DNA from 3 places in the Serratia sp. HNCC26DJ244 genome. Region 1 is predicted to be linked to each of the others. Evidence: predicted binding sites of a transcription regulator. Region 1 holds the regulator's gene; each other region holds the start of a gene.

Region 1 (7,464 bases):
CCTGTTAGCTCACTGCTAACATTTTCGCTAGCAGTGTAGTCCAAAGTGACCCATTATTCATAGGCAAATCCGTTTCTTCTGTGCGATTTTGAAGGTTAGAATAAGTACTAAATCGATGCACTTAAATGAGAAAGCTAATGCGCATACATATTCTTGGGATCTGTGGCACCTTTATGGGCGGGCTGGCGATGTTGGCTCGTTCCCTTGGACATGACGTGACAGGTTCAGATGCGAACGTTTATCCGCCAATGAGCACCTTGCTGGAAAACCAGGGAATTGACCTGATACAAGGGTATGACCCCGCTCAATTGATACCAGTACCCGATTTGGTGATCATCGGCAATGCGATGAGTCGAGGTAATCCCTGTGTGGAAGCGGTATTGGAACAGGGTATCCCTTATGTGTCGGGCCCTCAGTGGTTACATGATCATGTATTGCGTGATCGCTGGGTGTTGGCTGTGGCAGGTACACACGGTAAAACCACCACCGCTGGGATGGCAACCTGGATCCTGGAAGCTTGTGGTTACCAGCCGGGTTTTGTGATTGGGGGTGTGCCGGGTAATTTTGATGTTTCTGCGCGCCTCGGTGGTAGCCCGTTCTTTGTTATTGAAGCTGATGAATACGATTGTGCCTTCTTCGATAAGCGTTCCAAGTTTGTCCACTACAGCCCACGAACGCTGATCATGAACAACCTTGAGTTCGACCATGCGGATATCTTTGATGATCTGAAAGCGATCCAGAAACAGTTCCACCATCTGGTGCGATTGGTGCCGGGCAAGGGCAAAATTATTCTGCCGGAGAACGACACACAGCTGAAACAAGTGATGGCGATGGGCTGTTGGAGTGAACAGGAGTGGGTCGGCGATGAAGGAAGTTGGCGTGCGCAGAAGCTGACAGCGGATGCTAGCCACTACGCGGTATACCTCGATGGCGAGAAAGTGGGAGAGGTTAACTGGTCGTTGGTGGGTGAGCACAACATGCATAATGGTCTGATGGCGATTGCTGCTACGCGCCATATTGGTGTGCAACCGGCTGATGCTTGCCAGGCGTTGGGTGATTTTATTAATGCCCGCCGTCGTTTGGAGTTGCGTGGAGAGGCGGCTGGTGTCACGGTTTATGATGACTTTGCTCATCATCCAACGGCTATTCTGGCCACGTTGGCGGCTTTGCGTGGCAAAGTGGGCGGAACGGCACGTATTCTTGCCGTACTGGAACCCCGTTCAAACACCATGAAGATGGGGATCAGCAAAAATGACCTGGCACCTTCTTTAGGGCGTGCTGATGAAGTGTTCCTGTTTCAGCCTCATCATATTCCATGGCAAATCGCAGAGGTGGCAGAGGCCTGTGTGCAGCCAGCGCATTGGAGTGCTGACCTTGATACGTTGCTGGAGATGATCATCAAAACGGCGCAGCCAGGTGACCATATTTTGGTGATGAGCAATGGCGGCTTTGGCGGTATTCATGACAAACTGTTATCGGCGCTGGCTAATAAAGCAGAGTCACAAGAGAACGACTGATTTTATCGATGGACACTCAAAATAGCCCGGTGGTTTGACAAAACAGGGTTGATAAAACACTTGTGTTGATCGGGTTCGGTCTAGCCCCAAGGATGGGGCGCGTCATGAAACCAACAACCCTGCAGTTTGAATGGCGACGGGTGCACTAAAGCTCCTGCTCGAACAGCATCAAAATGGCCTCATGGAGCTGAAGTGCCGTAAAGGTGCTGGCTGGGGTGATAAAAATAGTGTCGTCACCTGCAATGGTTCCCAGAATCCCTTCTGCTTTCCCCAGTGAATCTAACAAACGAGCAATCAATTGTGCCGCGCCTGGACTGGTACGAATCACTACCATGGCATCATTATGGTCGATATCCAGCACCAGGTTTTTTAGCGGACTGGTGGTGGTGGGGACACCGAGTTCAGCAGGTAGGCAGTACACCATTTCCATTTTTGCATTACGTGTACGCACAGCCCCGAACTTGGTTAACATACGGGACACTTTTGACTGGTTAATATTCTCGAAGCCTTCTTCCTGCAGCGCTAAAACGATTTCACCTTGTGAACTGAACTTTTCTTCTTTCAATAACGCTTTAAACGCTTTGGTCAGGTCTTCCTGTTTTGCAGGATTACGCATTTTACACCGTGAAATGTGGAGGGAGACGTTTTGATTATGCATATAAATGAATTTTTATGCAAACTTGATGTAGTGGTGACCAACAGTAATACACCGAGGACGAAGAAAGGAGGCAACCTTAGTAAGATATTTATCTCATGAATAGGCTGTTCCAATGAGAAGCAACACGTCAGGGGGGCGCAGTAATATGATTAAAATGATGTTGTTATTATGTTACGTAAGGGTGTAATGTGAACAGCGGTTAACTTAATTGTAAAATAATGCATGTTATTTTTGATTATTGTGCGCTATGCCCTCAATGCATCGGGCATTTAATCTAAAATAGCCTCGCTGCAGACCATTTTATTGCGCCAGATCTAAAACAGACTGTTAATGGGTTGTTTTAAAAGGAGTAATAAATTAAGGTCCCGGGCCAAAGAATTCACGGCGTTTATATATTTAAGATAATAAAAGGAGTATAGGATGAAAGTTGCAGTTCTCGGTGCTGCTGGTGGTATTGGCCAAGCCCTCGCCCTTCTACTCAAGACCCAACTTCCTTCAGGTTCTGAACTCTCTCTTTACGACATAGCACCCGTTACACCAGGCGTTGCTGTTGACTTAAGCCATATCCCAACGGCAGTTAAAATTAAAGGTTTCAGTGGTGAAGATGCCACCCCTGCGTTACAGGGAGCCGATGTGGTGTTGATATCAGCGGGTGTCGCGCGTAAACCTGGAATGGATCGTTCCGATCTGTTCAATGTTAATGCAGGGATAGTGCGTAATCTGATGGAACAAGTGGCTAAAACTTGCCCGAAAGCCTGTATTGGTATTATTACCAACCCGGTCAACACCACAGTGGCTATTGCTGCTGAAGTGATGAAAAAAGCCGGTGTTTACGATAAAAACAAGCTGTTTGGGGTAACTTTGCTCGATGTTATCCGTTCTGATACGTTTGTGGCAGAGTTGAAAGGTAAGCAACCGGAAGAGTTGAATGTGGCAGTGATTGGCGGCCACTCCGGTGTCACCATTCTGCCTCTACTGTCACAGATCCCTGGCGTCAGCTTTAGTTCTCAGGAAGTGGCAGATTTAACCAAACGCATTCAGAATGCGGGAACCGAAGTGGTTGAAGCCAAGGCTGGTGGTGGCTCCGCTACGCTCTCCATGGGGCAGGCTGCGGCACGTTTTGGCCTCTCGCTGGTGCGCGCCTTGAGTGGTGAAAAGGGGATCGTAGAATGTGCCTATGTTGAAGGTGATGGCAAATACGCACGTTTCTTTGCACAACCCCTAGTGCTTGGCGTCAACGGCATTGCAGAACGGAAAGACATTGGACTGCTGAGCGATTTTGAACAAAAAGCGCTGAATGACATGCTGGACGTCCTGCACCAAGATATTGAGCTGGGTGAAAAATTTATTAATAACTGATTGCTTGGTTCAGCTCACAATATATAAGCCGCCGGAATAGGTTCCGGCGGCTTTTTGCTTCTCATGATTACCCAGATGATTTGATGCGACTTTTCCGATCCAGCAGATGATGGGTGTGCGGATCAAAATAGCGACTGGGCCAAATCTCTGCCGGATGTACCTTCAAGGCCTCGGCAATGAGCCACTCTCCTTTTGGCCATGGGCGGGAAAGTGCATTCGCTAACGTTGACGAGCTCAGCCCAGCCTCGCGTGAAACTGCTGCCAATGTGGTACCTCTTTTCTTCAGCGCCGCGATAACGTCTGCTGGATGCCAATCTAGATTCCGTGAATTCATGTTTACATTCCTTTTTTTGATTAGAGAAAGTTCTGTTAGTGGTATAACTAACAGTTCAGGATAAATTGTTTAAGCAACATGAATTGCTTATTCGGAAATCAGAATACCATTAAGTTTCTAAAAAATATCTTATTGGTTTCTAAAAGTTGAATGTAACTACATGAAAATCTGGGGTCATGGTTATGAAAAACGAGTGGTTTGCTGCCAAGGAACTCGTCGGCATTGCAGGATTACCTTCCTCAACACAGGGAATCAACCTAATGGCCAGGCGCGAAGGCTGGGTTAGCCGTCGCCGCAGAGGAGTACAGGGGAAAGCGCTGGAGTACCATGTTGACAGTTTACCTGCCGACATCAGAAACCTGCTGATATTACGTGAGGATCCCGCTATCTATGACGTAGAGCGCCAAGACCCACTGGCAGTATGGATCGAATACTATTACCACCTTTCAGAAAAGGAGCGGGGAGAGGTCATGGCATTTTTGATGCGTGAAGGAGTGAACAGCTTGCTGGCATGGATTGCGGAAAAACATAAATAGCCACAGTTGCAACTTGCCGAGCAAGCTCGCTAAGCGAGCCTCTATCCGTCGCCATTCAAACAGCGGTGTTATCGGCTATGTTACGCGGCCCTCATTCGGATCCGCCCCGAAGAGAGCCACGCTGTTCAAAACAGACGGCGTCTTTTTCCTGCAACATAGACTTCGCGTATTTGGAAATGCTGATTTCTTAAAAATCACGTTGCACCGCAAGGTGCGCTAATCCTTCCAAGGCGTCTCGGTATGGTGATTCAGGCAATACTTGCAGTGCAGTAATCGCTTTATCGGCTTCTTCTTCTGCTCGTTGACGTGTGTAGGTGAGAGAACCGCACATCCTCATGGTTGCCAGAACCGATTCCAGCAGATGACGGCCATTCCCCTGTTCAATGGCTTGGCGGATCATGGCTGATTGCTCTGCATTGCCATGATGCATAGCGTGCAACAAAGGCAAGGTAGGCTTACCTTCACTCAGGTCATCGCCGGTATTTTTTCCTAGCGTCGTTCCATCCGCACTGTAATCGAGCAAGTCATCAATTAATTGGAACGCAGTACCAAGATAACGTCCATAGTCCTGTAAGGCCTGTTCTTCGACTTTGGTAGCATTGGCGAGGATGGCGGAAGATTGCGCCGCTGCTTCAAACAGACGGGCCGTCTTACTATAAATGACCCGCATATAGCTTTCTTCACTGATGTCGGGATCGTTGACATTCATCAATTGCAGTACTTCGCCTTCGGCAATCACGTTGACCGCTTCGGACATGACTGCCAGCACCGGTAATGACCCCAGGCTGGTCATCATCTGGAAAGCACGGGTGTAAATAAAATCGCCTACCAGCACACTGGCGGCATTACCAAACGCCGCATTCGCGGTGGCTTTGCCGCGGCGCATATCGGATTCATCCACCACATCATCATGGAGTAGGGTCGCTGTGTGAATGAATTCAATCAAAGCAGCGACGGTAATATGCTTATCTCCCTGGTAATGCAGCGCCTGCGCCGCCAGAATGGCGATCATCGGGCGAATGCGTTTGCCACCACTACTGATAATGTAGTGGCCAAGTTGGTTAATGAGCGCAACATCGGAATTTAATTGTTCCAGAATGGTGGCGTTCACGGCGGCCATATCTTGCGTGGTTAACTCAGTAATTTGTTCTAGATTCATAATATTTTTTCAGTTGTGTTGCTCTTCACCGCGATGAGAACGCTGCTCATATCGGCACATGGCGGTAACTGTCATCCCGATTGTACTAGAAAAATGCTCCAGATAAACGCCGGGAACGAAACTGTGTTTTTTTTCTTCTTTTTTCACTGCGCTACTCTATTCTGCTCTTGTCATGTGAGGGATTATTGCGTAGAATTCGCGCCCTATTGTGAATATTTATAGCGCGCCCTCTATTAAACAGTTAGGCACGCGGAAAGCGGAGTTTTATATGTACGCGGTTTTCCAAAGTGGTGGTAAACAACACCGAGTAAGCGAAGGTCAGACCGTTCGCTTGGAAAAGCTGGACATCGCAACTGGTGAAGCGGTTGAGTTTGACCAGATTCTGATGATCGCTAATGGCGAAGATATCAAGATCGGCGTTCCTTTCGTCGACGGTGGCAAGATCAAGGCAGAAGTCGTTGCTCATGGTCGTGGCGAAAAGATCAAGATTGTTAAGTTTCGTCGTCGTAAGCATTACCGTAAGCAGCAGGGCCACCGTCAGTGGTTCACTGACGTTAAAATCACCGGCATCAGCGCTTAAGTTAGGAGAGCGGATTAATGGCACACAAAAAAGCTGGCGGCTCGACTCGTAACGGGCGCGATTCAGAAGCTAAACGTCTGGGCGTAAAGCGCTTTGGCGGCGAGGCAGTATTAGCAGGCAGCATCATCGTTCGTCAACGTGGCACTAAGTTCCACGCAGGCACCAACGTTGGTTGCGGTAAAGACCACACTCTGTTTGCTTTGAAAGACGGTAAAGTCAAATTCGAAGTTAAAGGCCCGAGCAATCGTAAATTTATCAGCATCGAAGCTGAATAATTTTTCGAGCCTTATAAAAAAGAGATGTAAGCCCTGCAATTCGTTGCGGGGCTTTTTACATTTATAGCTATACCCAATTTTTCAAGTTGCTGCCTACATGGCTACCGCTACAGCTAAAATGGTGACGGGTATAGACCTAAATTCATCCAGGACGCAGCCTCTACCCCACATAACTTGAATGAACTTGGGGATAGCACATAGGCACAAGCCATATGGAAACAAAACAGCAGGTCGGTGTTGGTATTTTTCTCGCACTCACCACAGCGGTTTGCTGGGGCGCATTGCCGATAGCGATGAAAGAAGTATTGGCTGTGATGGACCCGTTTACCATTATTTGGTACCGCTTTATGATAGCCGGCGTGGGATTAGGGCTGGTCCTTGCATTGCGTGGGCGTTTGCCACCGGTAAATATGTTCCGTCAGTCACGCTGGTTATGGTTACTGCTCATTGCAACAGCTGGCTTACTGGGGAACGCCACATTATTCAGTTCTTCGCTGCGCTATCTGAGTCCGACAGCGTCACAGGTGATTGGTCAACTGTCACCGGTTGGCATGATGTTCGCCAGCGTACTGATCCTCAAGGAAAGAATGCGCGTGACCCAGGTGATTGGCGCAATGATGTTAATCTGTGGGCTGATACTGTTTTTCAACGCTAGTTTGGTTGAGATCTTCACCCGGCTGACAGATTACACGCTTGGTGTTTTACTGGGGGTGTGTGCAGCGCTGGTATGGGTGAGTTATGGCGTGGCGCAGAAAGTGTTGTTGCGTCGCTTAGCGTCGTCGCAGATCTTGCTAATGTTGTATGCTTTGTGTGCAATAATATTAATTCCGCTGGCCAAGCCCGCAGTGATTTTTCAACTGAATAGTTGGCAATTGGCCTGCTTATTTTTCTGTGGAGCCAATACGCTAGTGGGGTATGGGGCACTAGCAGAAGCGATGGCGCGCTGGCAGGCGGCTCAGGTGAGTGCGTTAGTGACGCTGACCCCGCTATTTACCCTGTTATTTTCAGATTTATTAGCATTGGCCTGGCCACAGGCATTTGTGACA
Region 2 (7,464 bases), on a different contig from region 1:
AACGAACGGTCAGAAGCGACAGAGGCTTTGGCCACCAAGGGGACGGCACTCGCGCCTCTCACCGGTGCAAACACCTCGGGGTGGAAAAAGACGAATGATGGGTTCTGCTCTAAAAGTTGACGTACTTCCGCTTCACTGTGTGCATCGGCCCACTGACGAATGGCCTGCATCGACATATCGGCTTTGGCCACCTCCCCACGGTCAATCAACACCTTACCAATGCTACGATAAGCATGACCATTTTTACCGGAATAACCAAAGAATACTAATGGTTGACCATCGCCAAAATCAACATAACCGCTGCCCTGAACCTCCATCATAAAGTTATCCATCAGCGAGTTGCTGTAAGCGATGATATAACGAGGATCAAGGGCACCGGAGTAGATCGCTGCACGATCAGGCAACCGGCGTTTACCGTTGGATGGCATACGATATAACGGATAACGAAACTCCCCTTGCTGGGTACGGCGTGCCTGCACCACCGGGGTATAATAACCGGTAAACTGCACGTTACCATAGTTATCGACGCCTCCCATCTGATAGGCGTTCAAACCAAATTGATTCAGTTTTTTCGGGTCCGCCCCCGCCGCCATCCAGTTTTGTACCGCTTGATAGGTCGCGTTATTACGGGTAAACAGCGAAGGGGCCGAAGATTGAATCTTTGTCAGTTGCACAGAGTAATCATTACCGTTGATCGGCACCCCCCTGGCATTAGGCTGGCTCTCTAGCTCTAGCGATTGATCCAGATGGCCATCTTTATACTGTTGCCCACGATCAGTTGGCTTTGACGAACAACCAGCCAGTGCTGCAATCACTAACCCACCCAGCAGGTACTTACACCAACGTTCTTTCATTATATTCGCTCTCTCAGACTGATCTGCTTTCTACCCGTCACCATTCTCGTGTAGCGCGGTTGGCGGCCCTAGCTCCCTCTGGAGCTTGCTTCGCGGCAGACTGGCTAATCACTACGCCGCGACGTGCAACACACCGAAAAACTGGCTGAACGATAACAAACAGCTATTAATAAAGGAATCTCTCGCGCTAAAAATTTCCCGCCAAATGTTAATGGCGAAAAAAAAGACAATTTGTGGACTAATTCAGCACAAAGATAGCTTTCGATGAATTATCTGTAAAAAGAGTTTGCAACAAAGTGTGCGGAGAGTATAGTGCGCATCCATCGGACGCGGGGTGGAGCAGCCTGGTAGCTCGTCGGGCTCATAACCCGAAGGTCGTCGGTTCAAATCCGGCCTCCGCAACCAATCAATACTGTGGTAATAATTACAGATAAAAGATTGGATTCGATGAAAAAACAGGTATTATACGGACGCGGGGTGGAGCAGCCTGGTAGCTCGTCGGGCTCATAACCCGAAGGTCGTCGGTTCAAATCCGGCCTCCGCAACCAACTTACTGTCTAACAACTTGTTGTTAACCATAGTAATGTTGTAGTGATAATATCAGCATCAAGACGGACGCGGGGTGGAGCAGCCTGGTAGCTCGTCGGGCTCATAACCCGAAGGTCGTCGGTTCAAATCCGGCCTCCGCAACCAATCTTGAGTGGTACAAGCAAGCACCTTAACGGGTGTTTTTTTTGTGTCTATCATTTATCTTCCCCCTTGATACTCAACCACGTGCCTGCGCGCCACCATTGGCAAAATAGGCTTTGATTCCGGCCAAAATAGATTGGGCTATCTGCTGCTGAAACTGACTGGTGCGCAGTTTACGCTCCTCTTCCGGGTTACTGATAAATGCCGTTTCCACCAGAATGGAAGGAATATCCGGTGCTTTGAGCACAGCAAACCCCGCCTGATCGACCCGGTTCTTGTGCAAACGGTTAATTTTCCCCATACGAGTCAGCACTTCCCGGCCAAATTTCAGGCTGTCATTGATGGTCGCCGTCTGCAGTAGATCAAACATGGTGTGATCAAGATAGCGATCACCACTTTTGCTTACCCCACCAATATCATCGGCGGCGTTCTGTGTTTGTGCCAGAAACTTGGCGGTATTACTGGTAGCGCCTTTGGTGGATAGGGCAAAAACGGAAGATCCCCGAGCGCTATGGTTGGAAAAAGCATCAGCATGGATCGAAACAAACAGATCTGCCCGTTGCTTGCGTGCTTTCGCCACACGCACTTTCAATGGAATAAACACATCTTCATTGCGTGTCATAAAGACTTGCATATTGGGTTCACGCTTGATCAGCGCGCTCAACCGGCGGGCAATTTGCAACACAATGTCTTTTTCGCGGGTTTTATTTCTACCAATAGCACCAGGATCTTCTCCACCGTGACCAGGATCCAGCATGATCACAATAGGCCTGTCACGCCCTGCCTTACCCACCGCTGGGGTTTGTGCCGGGGCGGGTAATGTGCGTTCCACATCGCCTTTATTATAATCCTCCAGTAATGCCAGCAACGGGTCGTACTCTTCACCGCTGCTTGCTTTAGCAGGATAGAGATCCATAACCAGGCGGTTACGATACTCAGCAACCGGTGACAGGGTAAACAGGTGTGAACTTACACGTTGCTTGAGTTCTAGTACCAATCTGACGGTATCTTTATCGAACTGACCCACTCGCACCTGTTTCAAATAAGGGTCTTCCTTGCGTACCTGCCCGGCGATACCTTTAAGCACCGAGTTAAGATGCACCCCTTCCACGTCAATGACGATTCGCTCTGGATTAGCCAATGCAAACTGCTGATACTTCAATGGAATATTAGATTCCAGCGTTACCCGGGTATAGGTCGAGGAGGGCCAGATGCGGACCGCAATCACCGAAGCAGCAGCAGCGAAGCCAACGCGGCTCACACTCAGCAACCAAGTTGCGGCTACTCCTTGTAAAAGACGACGACGAGTCTGATGGTGGTTAGCGTTAGGCATGTGGCTCCAGCAATAGTAAAAATTTTTACCCGTCACTCTTCAAGCTACAGGGTTTTTATCTATAACCCGTATAAAATTTGCTATAACCGATAGAAAAACAAGCATAATTGCAAAACTTTAACTAATCTCGACAACCCTGTCATCTTTAATGGTTTTCAATTTACTCATCTATTGTGGTGAATAATTCGCGTTATTCTCAAGCAGGTAAAGCAAAGACATGCGCCAAAACCTGAATAACAACCGCCAGATCACTCACCTAACGGGCAGTTTCAGATTATTTCCCTCTTGCCATTTACGCCATAAAAGAATAAAAATACAAAAATACCGTATAAATATGCAAAGAGGTTTTGCCGTGAAGGAACGTAGCACAGAGCTGGTCCAAGGATTCCGTCACTCAGTTCCCTATATCAACGCTCACCGTGGCAAAACGTTTGTCATCATGCTCGGTGGGGAAGCCATTGAGCATGAAAACTTCACCAGTATCGTCAATGATATTGGGTTATTACATAGTTTGGGGATCCGTCTGGTGGTGGTCTATGGCGCACGCCCACAAATCGATAGCAATCTGGCCCTACATCATTGTGAGCCCATTTATCATAAACATGTCCGTGTGACTGACGCTCAAGCCTTAGAGTTGGTGAAACAGGCTGCTGGCTTGTTACAACTGGATATCACGGCACGGCTCTCAATGAGCCTCAACAATACCCCATTGCAAGGGGCGCATATCAATGTCGTCAGCGGTAACTTTGTCATTGCCCAACCGTTGGGGGTGGATGATGGCGTAGATTACTGCCACAGTGGCCGTATCCGCCGCATTGACCAGGAAGCCATCCACCGTCAGTTAGACAGCAACGCCATTGTCTTGATTGGCCCTGTCGCGGTATCAGTCACTGGCGAAAGTTTTAACCTGACCTCCGAAGAAGTCGCTACACAGTTGGCGATCAAATTGCAGGCGGAAAAAATGATCGGCTTTTGCTCTTCACAAGGGGTGACGGATAAGCAAGGGAATATTATCTCCGAATTGTTCCCTAACGATGCGCAAAAACGCATTGAACAACTGGAAGAGTCTGGCGATTACTACTCCGGTACGGTACGTTTCCTGCGCGGTGCAGTCAAAGCCTGCAGTAGCGGTGTACGCCGTTGCCATTTGATCAGCTACCAGGAAGATGGAGCCTTGCTACAAGAGCTATTCTCACGGGATGGCATCGGCACCCAGATAGTGATGGAGAGTGCCGAACAGGTACGCAATGCGACCATCAATGATATTGGCGGCATACTGGAGCTTATCCGCCCACTGGAGCAGCAAGGGATCCTGGTACGCCGCTCGCGGGAACAACTTGAGATGGAAATCGACAAATTTACCATTATCGAGCGGGATAACCTGACCATTGCCTGTGCGGCACTCTACCCCTTCCCGGAAGAGAAGATCGGTGAAATGGCCTGTGTTGCGGTACACCCGGATTACCGCAGTTCATCACGCGGTGAAATGCTGCTGCAACGGGTAGAAAGCCAGGCGCGTCAAATGGGGCTGCAGAAACTGTTTGTGCTCACGACCCGCAGCATTCACTGGTTCCAGGAACGGGGCTTCACCCCGGCGGAAGTAGACGTATTGCCGATGAAAAAACAGGCGTTGTACAACTACCAACGTCGCTCAAAAATCCTGTTGGCGAATCTCTGACTGTTTATACTCGTCATCATTCAAGCTGCAGGGGCGAGGCCCAGGGACGGGCCGAGTAATTGTCGCGTAGCGACCGCCTGAGTTGGCAAAGGCGCGGGTTATCAGGGGCCACGCCTTTGGCCCCTGATTCGGTCGCAGGCGCAATCAGTTCATAGTATGGAAAACATAAGGCGACCGAAATTTGTCACAAAAATACAATATATTGAATTTTATACCTTAAATTTGTCTCAATACAGAATGTTGACAGAAAATATATGGGGATCCCTCAGGTTCCTAAGCAATTTATCCAAACAAATTCACCATTAACCAAAATCACGGACTGCTCATCAATTGCAGCCGTTCGGCCAAACCACTACGGCGCTGTGTTGGAGTGCGAATCGCCCCCATCAGCACCTTATCGGTAACATAAAGCGAGAGCTGCTTACGAGCACGGGTAATTGCGGTATACAGCAGTTCGCGAGTGAGTAGCGGCAGAAAGTCAGGGGGTAACACCAGTACCGTATGTTCAAACTCTGAGCCTTGGGATTTATGTACCGTCATGGCATAGGCGGTTTCGTGCTCTGGCAAGCGGCTCGGTTGCACCGATTTAATTGAACCATCCGGTAATGGGAAATAAACCCGCAGGTTGCCTTCTTCATCGGGCAAAGCGATACCAATATCGCCATTGAATAAGCCCAAGGCACTATCGTTTCGGCTAATCATCACCGGACGCCCTGGGTACCAACGCCCTGCCGCCGCATTACGCTGGATCAACCCCACTCGCTGCAAGCCGCTTTCAATACGTTGATTCAACCCAGCAACGCCAAATGGCCCGTCTCTCAGCGCGCACAAGAGTTGAAAGTCACCGAACGCGGTCAGGATGGTGGCAGCCCCGGCGCCGGTAGCCACCAGCCGTAGATAAGCACCATAACCATCAACACAGGTATCCAGTAACTGTTGATAATCTTCAGTTTCAACCAATGGATAGGCAGACACATCGGCGTAGCCGCTATTTAGCACCGCCATAGCACGCTTAGCCTCACCGGCATTCACCGCCAACGCTAACTGCCCAATACCGGAGTTGGCGTCAAACCGATAACTCTTACGCAGTAAGCACAGGCTATCACGCACCAAGGGCCCGTCCCCCACCCATTGCCGGGGTATTGAGCACCCGGTCAAGCGCGTCAACTGTTCAGCTCGACTCTCACTATAACCCTGCTCGGCAAATTGACAGATATCCCCCAGCACCGCCCCCGCCTCTACAGACGCTAACTGATCACGATCCCCCAGGAAAATCACCCGCGCATTAGCGGGTAAAGCAGCAATTAAACGCGCCATCATCGGTAAGTCCACCATTGAGGCTTCATCCACCACCAATACATCCAGATGCAGTGGGTTACCCCGGTGGTAACGCATCCGCTGGCTGTTTGGCTGAGCGCCAAGCAAACGGTGTAACGTTGCTGCCTCTGTCGGGAATAATGCCCGCTGCTCCGTGGTTAAATTTAACTGCTGACTGGCACGGCCTAAGGACTCCGTCAGGCGCGCCGCTGCTTTGCCCGTCGGGGCCGCAAGCTGGATACGTAAGTGCTCACTGTGGTTCAACTGGACCAATGCCGCCAACAATTTAGCGACGGTGGTGGTTTTCCCCGTGCCTGGTCCACCAGAGATCACCGCAATACGCCGTGTCACCGCAACGGCTGCGGCAATTTTTTGCCAATCAGGTTCAGCGGTTGTCTCGCCAAACAGTTGATCGAGGATGGTGCGCAGTGGCGCTTCCTCCATCAACAGAGGTGAACTCTCACTGCCGATAAAGGCCGCCACCTCACCCTCGTTTTGCCACATACGTTGCAAATAGAGCCGTTGTTGTTGCAGCACCATGGGGGTCGCAGCACTACCATCACTCACTGCCGGCGTTGCCAGTAAGCACTGTTGCCAACCAGCCAGATCCGGTTGCCCACAGGCTTGCCAGGCAGCCAATGCCAACTCAGGTTGACGGCCATGGAACAAATTTTCCGGTAACAGTTGCTCGAGCAACAAACAGACATGCCCTGCCCCGGCATCTGCACTCAAGCAAGCGGCAGCCAGCAGCAGTGCGGGTTGATCTTCGCTGGCCACCACCTGGGCAAATTGCACATCTAACGGGCGCAACACCCCCAACGCCAATGCCTGATTCAGGATATTGATCATTGCTCCACCTCAAGGGCCAGGGGTTCACCACTAAACAGGCGATCCATCCCTTCGACTAACGCCAGTGGCGGGCGGCAAGTAAAGATACCGTTGCCAACCTGTTCGCTATCCACGCCGCGTAGAAATAGATAAATCACCCCGCCGAAATGGTGCTCATAATCGTAATCCACCAGACGATGGCGCAAATAACGATGCAGCGCCAAGGTATAGAGTTGATATTGCAGGTCGTAGCGGTGTTGAACCATCGCCTGCTCCATGGCTTGCTGGGTATAAGCGCCGCTGTTATCGCCCAACCAGTTGGATTTGTAATCCAGCAAGTAGTATTTCCCTTGCCAGCAGAACACCAAATCAATAAAGCCTTTCAGCATCCCTTGCACCTGTTGGAAATTGAGTTCCGGGCAATGGGCAGACAGCGCATCATAGCGTTTTATCAGCTTATCCAACTCGCTCGCCTGCAACAGCCGATTAATCGGCAAATAAAACTGTAACTCCGCCTGCCGGGCCCCAGCAGGTAGCGCTGAAAGCATCACCCCGCTGTGATTAAGCGGCGTATTGAGCACCGTTTGCATCCAGTGATACAAAACCGGTAACCAATGCGGCTCTACGCCCTGTTTCTGCACTTGTTCCAGCAACCACGCTTGATCTAACGGTTGAGTGAAATCCCATTCTTCAAACAAACTATGCAGAAACGTCCCGGGTGCTGCGCCGCGTGGAAAAGTATGGGGGGTCAGGGTGGTGACACT
Region 3 (7,464 bases), on a different contig from region 1:
CGGCACTGGCATCTACCGGGCGTGATATCAACTGGGATATGAAGCGCCTGGAGGGTTACCGTAACTTCTGTAACAAACTGTGGAATGCCAGTCGTTTTGTGCTGATGAATACGGAAGAGCATGACTGCGGTTTTAACGGTGGTGAAATGCAGCTTTCGCTGGCTGACCGCTGGATCCTGGCTGAATTCAACCGCACGGTGAAGGCTTACCGTGAAGCCTTGGATAACTACCGCTTTGATATTGCAGCAAGTATTCTGTATGAATTCACCTGGAACCAGTTCTGTGATTGGTACTTGGAACTGACCAAGCCGATTATCGGTAACGGCAGCGAAGCGGAACAGCGTGGGACGCGTAACACGTTAATTACTGTGCTGGAGGCCTTGTTGCGCTTGGCGCATCCGATCATTCCATTTATCACCGAAACCATCTGGCAGCGTGTGAAGCAGATTAAAGGCATCACCGCCGATACCATTATGCTGCAGCCTTTCCCGGCGTTTGATAGCGCACTGGAAGATCAGCAGGCATTGGATGATCTGGAGTGGATCAAGCAGGCCATCACTGCAGTGCGTAATATCCGTGCTGAAATGAATATCGCGCCAAGTAAACCGCTGGAAGTGCTGCTGCGCAATGCCAATGGTGATGCCCAGCGTCGCGTGTTGGAAAACCAGAGTTTTATTGAAAAACTGGCACGCTTGAGTGCGCTTACGCTGTTACCAGCGGGTGAAAAAGGCCCGGTCTCGGTGACTAAATTGGTGGAAGGTGCTGAGCTGTTGATCCCCATGGCGGGCTTTATCGATAAGGACGCAGAAATTGCGCGCCTGACGAAAGAGATGGCTAAACTGGATGCGGAAATTACCTCGATTGAAGGCAAACTGTCTAATGAGGGCTTTGTTGCTCGTGCGCCAGAAGCGGTGGTCGCCAAGGAACGTGAGCGTCTGGCTGCTTGTCAGCAAGGTAAGGTGAAGCTGCAGGAGCAGCAAGCGACGATTGCCGCGCTGTAATCAGCGCGGGTAAGTTGCACTAAAGCTAATTGATGTCAAAAACAGGCGATATCAAAAACAGGTAACACAAAAACAGCGGCAAACCACCGCTGTTTTTGCTTTCCGGTTGCCGCTTGATTGAGGGAGGGAGTCTATGACAGCATTGATACGCATGATCACGGTTGAAGATAACGCCGCGATTGCCGATGTTATTCGTACCGTTTCAGCCGAACATGGCCTGACGGCAGATAAAGGCTATGCCGTTGCCGATCCGATTCTGGATACACTATTTCAGTTCTATAGCCAGCCACGCAGCGCCTATTGGGTGGTGGAGCTGGAGGGCCAAGTGGTGGGGGGCGGTGGGGTCGCGCCATTACAAGGGGGCGATCCGGCTATCTGTGAATTACAGAAGATGTATTTCCTGCCGATAGTCCGTGGCAAAGGCTTGGCGAAACGCTTAGCCCTTCAGGCGTTGGATTTTGCCCGCCAACAAGGGTTCCAGCGTTGTTATTTAGAGACCACTGCGACCCTACAGAGTGCGATAGACCTGTATCAGCATCTTGGTTTTGAGCTTCTCGAGTGCGCTATGGGCGATACTGGCCACGGTGATTGCGAAGTAGCGATGCTAAAAACACTGTGAACCTGGCAAGACCCGAGCAACTTGCAGTATGACGGGTATTGCCAGGATAATCAGCAGGTTGGCACCCCGCTGTGGAAACGGAACTCCGTATCTGGTGACTGGATTAACTGAGCTTCAATACGGCCAAAATAATCCACCCGTTCGCTAATATCGCCCCCCGCCACCTGCTGCGCCAGTGTCAGGTAATCTTGATAATGGCGCGCCTCAGAGCGTAGTAGCGAAACATAGAACCGGTTCAATTCATCATCCAGAAACGGCGCCAGTTTGGCAAAACGCTCACAGGATCGCGCTTCGATATAAGCCCCGCAGATCAGTTTATCGATCAAGGTGGCCGGGTCATGGGTACGTACCTCGCGGATCATCCCTTTGGCATAGCGGCTGGCGGTGATCTTTTTATACGGGATCTGCCGTATCCGCATGATTTCCAACACTTGCGAGAAATGATGAAGTTCTTCTTTAATCAGTAAGACCATCTTTTCCAGCAAATCAGCGCCATAGGCGGTGTCGTTTTTCGGCAAGATCTTTTTGGTGAGCGTACTTTGCTGGAACAGGACTTCCGGCACCTGTTGCTCTTCATGCACAAACGCCTCATAGGGCTTAAGCAGAGCCAGCAAAGCCTCACCGCTCTGTTTATCGGCTACATAGCGGCGGATCAGCCACATACCGGTTTGCGCGGCTTTTAGCTCACAAACCAGGTGGTCGGTCAGTAGCAGTGGCAAGTTTTCAGAGCGGCGTGCAATCGCTATCCAGCTATCTGGTGTTTCACAGTGCAGGAAGTTGAGAATAGGGGATAAGAGTGATGCGGTGTTCATGGTATCCAGTGGTAACCGGGCCGGTAGCTATCTAACGGCCCGTCATATTTAATTATTAATTAATGGCGTTTGCCGTCGTCGTCTTCGTCAATAAAGTCGCCGTCTTCGTCATCACCCTCTTCACCATTAGGGTCTTCATAATAGGTGCCCCAACCGTCGTAGTGGACACCATGTTTTTCTGCCAGGGTGATCAATTGTTCTACCTGACTGTCGATCAATTCGGCATTCAGGGCAACTTCACTGATCACATCACAGCACATAACCAGGTTGCCATCTTCCACTTCCAGCTCTTCAGCGTCGGTCACTTCGTAACCCAGTTTAAAAGCTTCAACGGCCGCTTGTTCCAAAACTTCAAACTTTTCAGCAGAGAAATGGTGCTCAATGGTGTAGAGCGCATCCGGATCACTGCCGTCTTCCAGCAGTTCTTCGATGATCAGGCGGGTTTCTTCGCGTTGTTCTTCCAGCAGTTCACGGTTTGCCATGTCTCTATCCTCAATAAAATGGCTTTATCTCTTCTATTTTCACATACCGTTGCCACTGCTGCCATGGTAAAGATAAAAGATTTCTTTATCAGGGTTGAATTTGAATATTCATTCATATATTGTGAATTTTAATTCAAACAAAAATAAGGATAGATGGAGATGAGCCAAATGAACCCGTTCTATAATCGGCACTTTTTGAGGTTAATGGATTTTACCCCCAGTGAGATCCAGTCCCTGCTGCAACTGGCGGCTAACTTGAAGCAGGCCAAGAAGCAAGGCCAGGAAACGCAACATCTTCAGGGTAAAAACATTGCGCTCATCTTCGAAAAAGACTCAACCCGTACCCGATGCTCTTTCGAAGTTGCCGCATTCGACCAAGGGGCTCAGGTCACCTATCTTGGCCCAAGCGGTAGTCAAATCGGCCATAAAGAATCAATGAAAGACACGGCGCGTGTCCTTGGCCGCCTGTACGACGGTATTCAATATCGTGGTTTTGGTCAGCATCTGGTGGACACACTGGCAGAATATGCCGGGGTACCGGTATGGAATGGCCTGACTAACGAGTTCCACCCGACCCAGTTGCTGGCGGATTTACTGACCATGATTGAGCATCTGCCGGGTAAGAACTTGAGTGAAATGAAACTGGCCTATATGGGGGATGCCCATAACAATATGGGTAATACGCTGCTGGAAGCAGCGGCTCTGGTGGGGTTGGATCTGCGTTTGGTGGCACCGAAGGCCTGCTGGCCACAGGCGCAACTGGTGGCTGAATGTCAGGCGCTGGCGCAGCAGACCGGCGGGAAAATTACCCTGACAGAGAATGTTGCCGAAGGGGTACAAGGTGCCGACTTCCTCTATACCGACGTTTGGGTTTCTATGGGTGAGCCCAAAGAGGTCTGGCAGGAACGAATTGCCCAGTTGCTGCCTTATCAGGTGAATATGGCGATGGTTAAACTGACCGGTAACCCACAGGTGAAATTTCTCCATTGCCTACCAGCCTTTCACGATGACCAAACCACCTTGGGTAAACAGATGGCGCAACAGTATGGCTTGTCTGGGGGCATGGAAGTGACTAACGAGGTGTTTGAGTCCCCGCATAGTGTGGTATTTGATCAGGCAGAAAATCGCCTGCATACCATCAAGGCGGTGATGGTCGCGACATTAAGTAGTAACGCCCAGTAAATTAATGAGTATAGGGGCAAAACCTGCCCCTATAGGCTAGCCCTCCCCGATATTCTCTTTAATAAACCTGCGCACTTTACCCACCAAATTGATTGAATCTGGCTATAGTTCTTTTGGCTATATGAAATAACAGATTAACCTTTGCTTGCGGCTGTGCAACGTTCTACCGTGACCCCCTGACGGTGAAAATACCGTACAAAAACAAATGCTAATTGCTCATTTTCGGTTTAATGTTCGAGTCAAAGTGACCCAAGTTCATTTAAGTTGCCATTCCCCCTGCGCAGCTTGAATTACGGACAGGGATAAAGGAATATTTTCATGAAAAATAAAGTATTGTCGCTTTTTATTCTTGCTGCTCTCTCCAGCACTGCATGGGCCGCTACGCCACCGAATACGTTGGTGGTGGTGCAGTCATTAGAGGATATCGTTAGCTTGGATCCGGCAGAAGCCAATGAACTGTCCAGTATCCAAACCGTACCCAGTCTCTATCAGCGTTTAGTGCAAGCTGATCGTGATAACCCGGCCAAGGTGATCCCCGTATTGGCAGAAAGCTGGCAGGATGATGCGGCGGCTAAAACCTTAACCATCAAACTGCGTCCGCAGGCCACTTTCTCTTCGGGCAACCCATTGACGGCGGATGATGTCATTTTCTCTTATACCCGCGCGGTGAAAATGAATAAATCACCGGCGTTTATCCTCAATGTGCTCGGTTGGCAGCCCGAGAATATTGAACAACAATTGAAGAAGGTTGATGATCATACCGTGCAACTGAGTTGGACGGCGGATGTCAGCCCGGCGGTCGCGTTGAATATTCTCTCTACCCCCATTGCCTCCATTGTCGATAGCAAAGTGGTGCAAGCCAATGTGAAAGGGGATGATCTCGGTAATACTTGGCTGAAGTTGCACTCTGCGGGCAGCGGCCCGTTTAAAATGCGCGTTTATCAGCCTCATCAAGCCATTGTGCTGGATGCCAACCTTACTTCTCCCGGTGATAAGCCGTTACTCCAGAACATCATTATCAAGAATGTGTCTGACCCGAGTGCGCGCCGTCTGTTGATCCAACAAGGGGATGCTGACATCGCTCGCGAGCTGGGCCCAGACCAGACCAGTGCGTTGAAAAACCAGCCTGGCGTGCAAGTGTTGGAAATTCCGTCGGCTGAACAGAACTATTTGGTGTTTAATACCGCCAACCGGGCCAACCCGCTGTTGAACAACCCGGCTTTCTGGGAGGCCGCACGCTATTTGGTGGATTATCAAGGCATCACCCAGGATCTGCTAAAAGGGCAATATTTTATTCACCAAAGCTTCCTGCCTGTGGGCCTGCCAGGGGCATTGGAAGATAAGCCCTTCAGTTTTGATCCGGCCAAAGCCAAGGCTATCTTGGAAAAAGCCGGCATCACCAATGCGACTCTGACCCTGGATGTAGAAAATAAGCCTCCGTTTATCACCATTGCTCAGTCGCTGCAGGCCAGTTTTGCCCAAGGTGGGGTGAAACTTGAGCTATTGCCTGCGGCGGGCAGCCAGGTCTATGCTCGTGTCCGTGCCAAACAGCATCAAGCGGCAATCCGTCTGTGGATCCCCGATTATTTCGATGCCCATTCCAATGCCAGCACCTTCGCGTATAACGATGGCAAAAGCAGCACCGTCGCCGGGCTCAATGGCTGGCAGATCCCTGAGCTGAATAAACAGACGCTGGAAGCGGTGGCAGAGGCTGATCCGGCTAAGCGTGCGGCACGTTATACTGCCCTGCAGCAGGCGTTACAGCAAAGTTCGCCCTATGTGTTTATCGATCAGGCTAAAACGCAGGTGGTGCTGCGTGATAACGTGAAAGGCTATCAACAAGGACTAAATGCAGATATGGTCTATTATGACCGTGTTAGTAAATAATCAGGATAACCATGTCGGTAGGGATAAAATTCACGCCGGGAAATATTGCCCGGCGTCGTCTTAAGGGATTGTCGCAGGGTCTGTTCACACTGGTACTGACCCTGTTCGGCCTATTATTGATTACCTTTCTGCTTTCTGCGTTGTCGCCGGTTGATCGGGTCTTGCAGATTGTTGGTGATCATGCCAGCGCTGCAACTTATGAGCAGGTTAAACACCAGCTTGGCCTCGATCGCTCTTTACCGGTGCAGTTTTGGCACTATCTACAGCGGCTCGCCCAGGGTGATCTGGGTAATGTCAGTGCTACGGGGCAACCCGTGTTGCAGGAATTGCTGCGCGTGTTCCCTGCAACCTTGGAACTCGCCACCTTGTCGCTGGTGGTCGGTGCGACCTTAGGGGTGCTGTTGGGCGTGTTGTGTGCACGTTTTGTCGGTAGCAAGCTGGATATTACTGTGCGCTTGATGACCTTGTTGGGTAACTCGGTGCCTATCTTCTGGTTGGGTTTGCTGATGTTGTTACTGTTCTACGCCAAGTTGCAATGGAGCCCTGGGCCCGGGCGGCTGGATGATATTTACCAATACAGTGTCGAGGCCAAGACCGGTTTTGCGCTGATCGACACCTGGCTTTCCGGCGATATGGGGGCATTACGCAATGCACTGGCACATTTGGTGTTACCGGTCTGTTTGTTAGGGTATTACTCGCTGGCCAGTATCACCCGTTTGACCCGTTCCGCCTGCCTGAGTGAGCTGAATAAAGAGTATGTGACACTGGCCCGTGCCAAAGGCGCCAGCGAGATGCGTATTATGTTCCACCACGTGTTGCCCAATATCAGTGGCACACTGCTAACGGTGATTGCGCTGGCTTACACCGGAATGTTGGAAGGTGCCGTGCTGACTGAAACGGTGTTTTCCTGGCCCGGCATTGGCCGTTACCTGACGATTGCGCTGTTAGCGGGTGACACCACGACCATCATGGGGGGGACACTGCTGATCGGTTTATGCTTTGTCATTATTAATAATCTCACCGATCTACTGGTGCGTTTGCTTGATCCCAGGGTAGGTTGAGATGGCGATGACATTACTTAAACGTTCACCGTCTGCCACCTGTGGTACGGTTATCCTGCTCTTACTGCTACTGATTGCGCTATTTGCGCCTTGGTTGGCACCGGTTGATCCCAACTGGCAACAGGCCGCTAACCGTTTGTTGCCGCCGGGATCCGGTCACTGGCTAGGTACCGACAGTTATGGCCGTGATGTGCTTTCCCGCCTGATCTACGGTACCCGCCCGATGTTGGGGTTGGTATTACTGGTCACGGTGATCACGCTGCCCCTTGGCCTGCTGGTGGGCGTGCTTTCTGGTTACTATGGGGGTTGGTTGGAGCGCGTATTGATGCGTTTTACCGATATCACCATGTCGATGCCACGGCTGATTCTGGCTTTTGCCTTTGTCGCCATGCTCGGGCCTGGTTTGGTTAACGGCGCATT

Evidence for each region. The regulator ArgR, encoded in region 1, controls arginine synthesis, uptake and breakdown. The targets are predictions, from matches to a motif close to ANTGAATAAAAATACANT.
Region 2: argA (amino-acid N-acetyltransferase) is a predicted target of ArgR. The motif match lies at 3,180-3,197, and genes of this name have one in related genera.
Region 3: argF (ornithine carbamoyltransferase) is a predicted target of ArgR. The motif match lies at 3,035-3,052, and genes of this name have one in related genera.

Annotation. Positions count from the first base shown of each region.
Region 1 covers NZ_JBXUGO010000009.1:95,913-103,376, forward strand. The annotation lists gene mpl (UDP-N-acetylmuramate:L-alanyl-gamma-D-glutamyl-meso-diaminopimelate ligase) at 138-1,517, shown strand; gene argR (transcriptional regulator ArgR) at 1,663-2,133, opposite strand; gene mdh (malate dehydrogenase) at 2,596-3,534, shown strand; gene AC2A06_RS09655 (helix-turn-helix domain-containing protein) at 3,602-3,868, opposite strand; gene AC2A06_RS09660 (DNA-binding protein) at 4,051-4,404, shown strand; gene ispB (octaprenyl diphosphate synthase) at 4,592-5,563, opposite strand; gene AC2A06_RS09670 (hypothetical protein) at 5,573-5,710, opposite strand; gene rplU (50S ribosomal protein L21) at 5,832-6,143, shown strand; gene rpmA (50S ribosomal protein L27) at 6,161-6,418, shown strand; gene AC2A06_RS09685 (DMT family transporter) at 6,631-7,464, shown strand, end outside.
Region 2 covers NZ_JBXUGO010000015.1:36,709-44,172, reverse strand. The annotation lists gene mltA (murein transglycosylase A) at 1-854, opposite strand, end outside; tRNA gene AC2A06_RS12910 (tRNA-Met) at 1,183-1,259, shown strand; tRNA gene AC2A06_RS12905 (tRNA-Met) at 1,326-1,402, shown strand; tRNA gene AC2A06_RS12900 (tRNA-Met) at 1,471-1,547, shown strand; gene amiC (N-acetylmuramoyl-L-alanine amidase AmiC) at 1,621-2,877, opposite strand; gene argA (amino-acid N-acetyltransferase) at 3,212-4,555, shown strand; gene recD (exodeoxyribonuclease V subunit alpha) at 4,868-6,721, opposite strand; gene recB (exodeoxyribonuclease V subunit beta) at 6,718-7,464, opposite strand, start outside.
Region 3 covers NZ_JBXUGO010000002.1:44,544-52,007, forward strand. The annotation lists gene AC2A06_RS01820 (valine--tRNA ligase) at 1-1,001, shown strand, start outside; gene AC2A06_RS01825 (GNAT family N-acetyltransferase) at 1,147-1,620, shown strand; gene miaE (tRNA isopentenyl-2-thiomethyl-A-37 hydroxylase MiaE) at 1,671-2,432, opposite strand; gene rraB (ribonuclease E inhibitor RraB) at 2,492-2,914, opposite strand; gene argF (ornithine carbamoyltransferase) at 3,074-4,096, shown strand; gene AC2A06_RS01845 (ABC transporter substrate-binding protein) at 4,415-5,983, shown strand; gene AC2A06_RS01850 (ABC transporter permease) at 5,995-7,044, shown strand; gene AC2A06_RS01855 (ABC transporter permease) at 7,052-7,464, shown strand, end outside.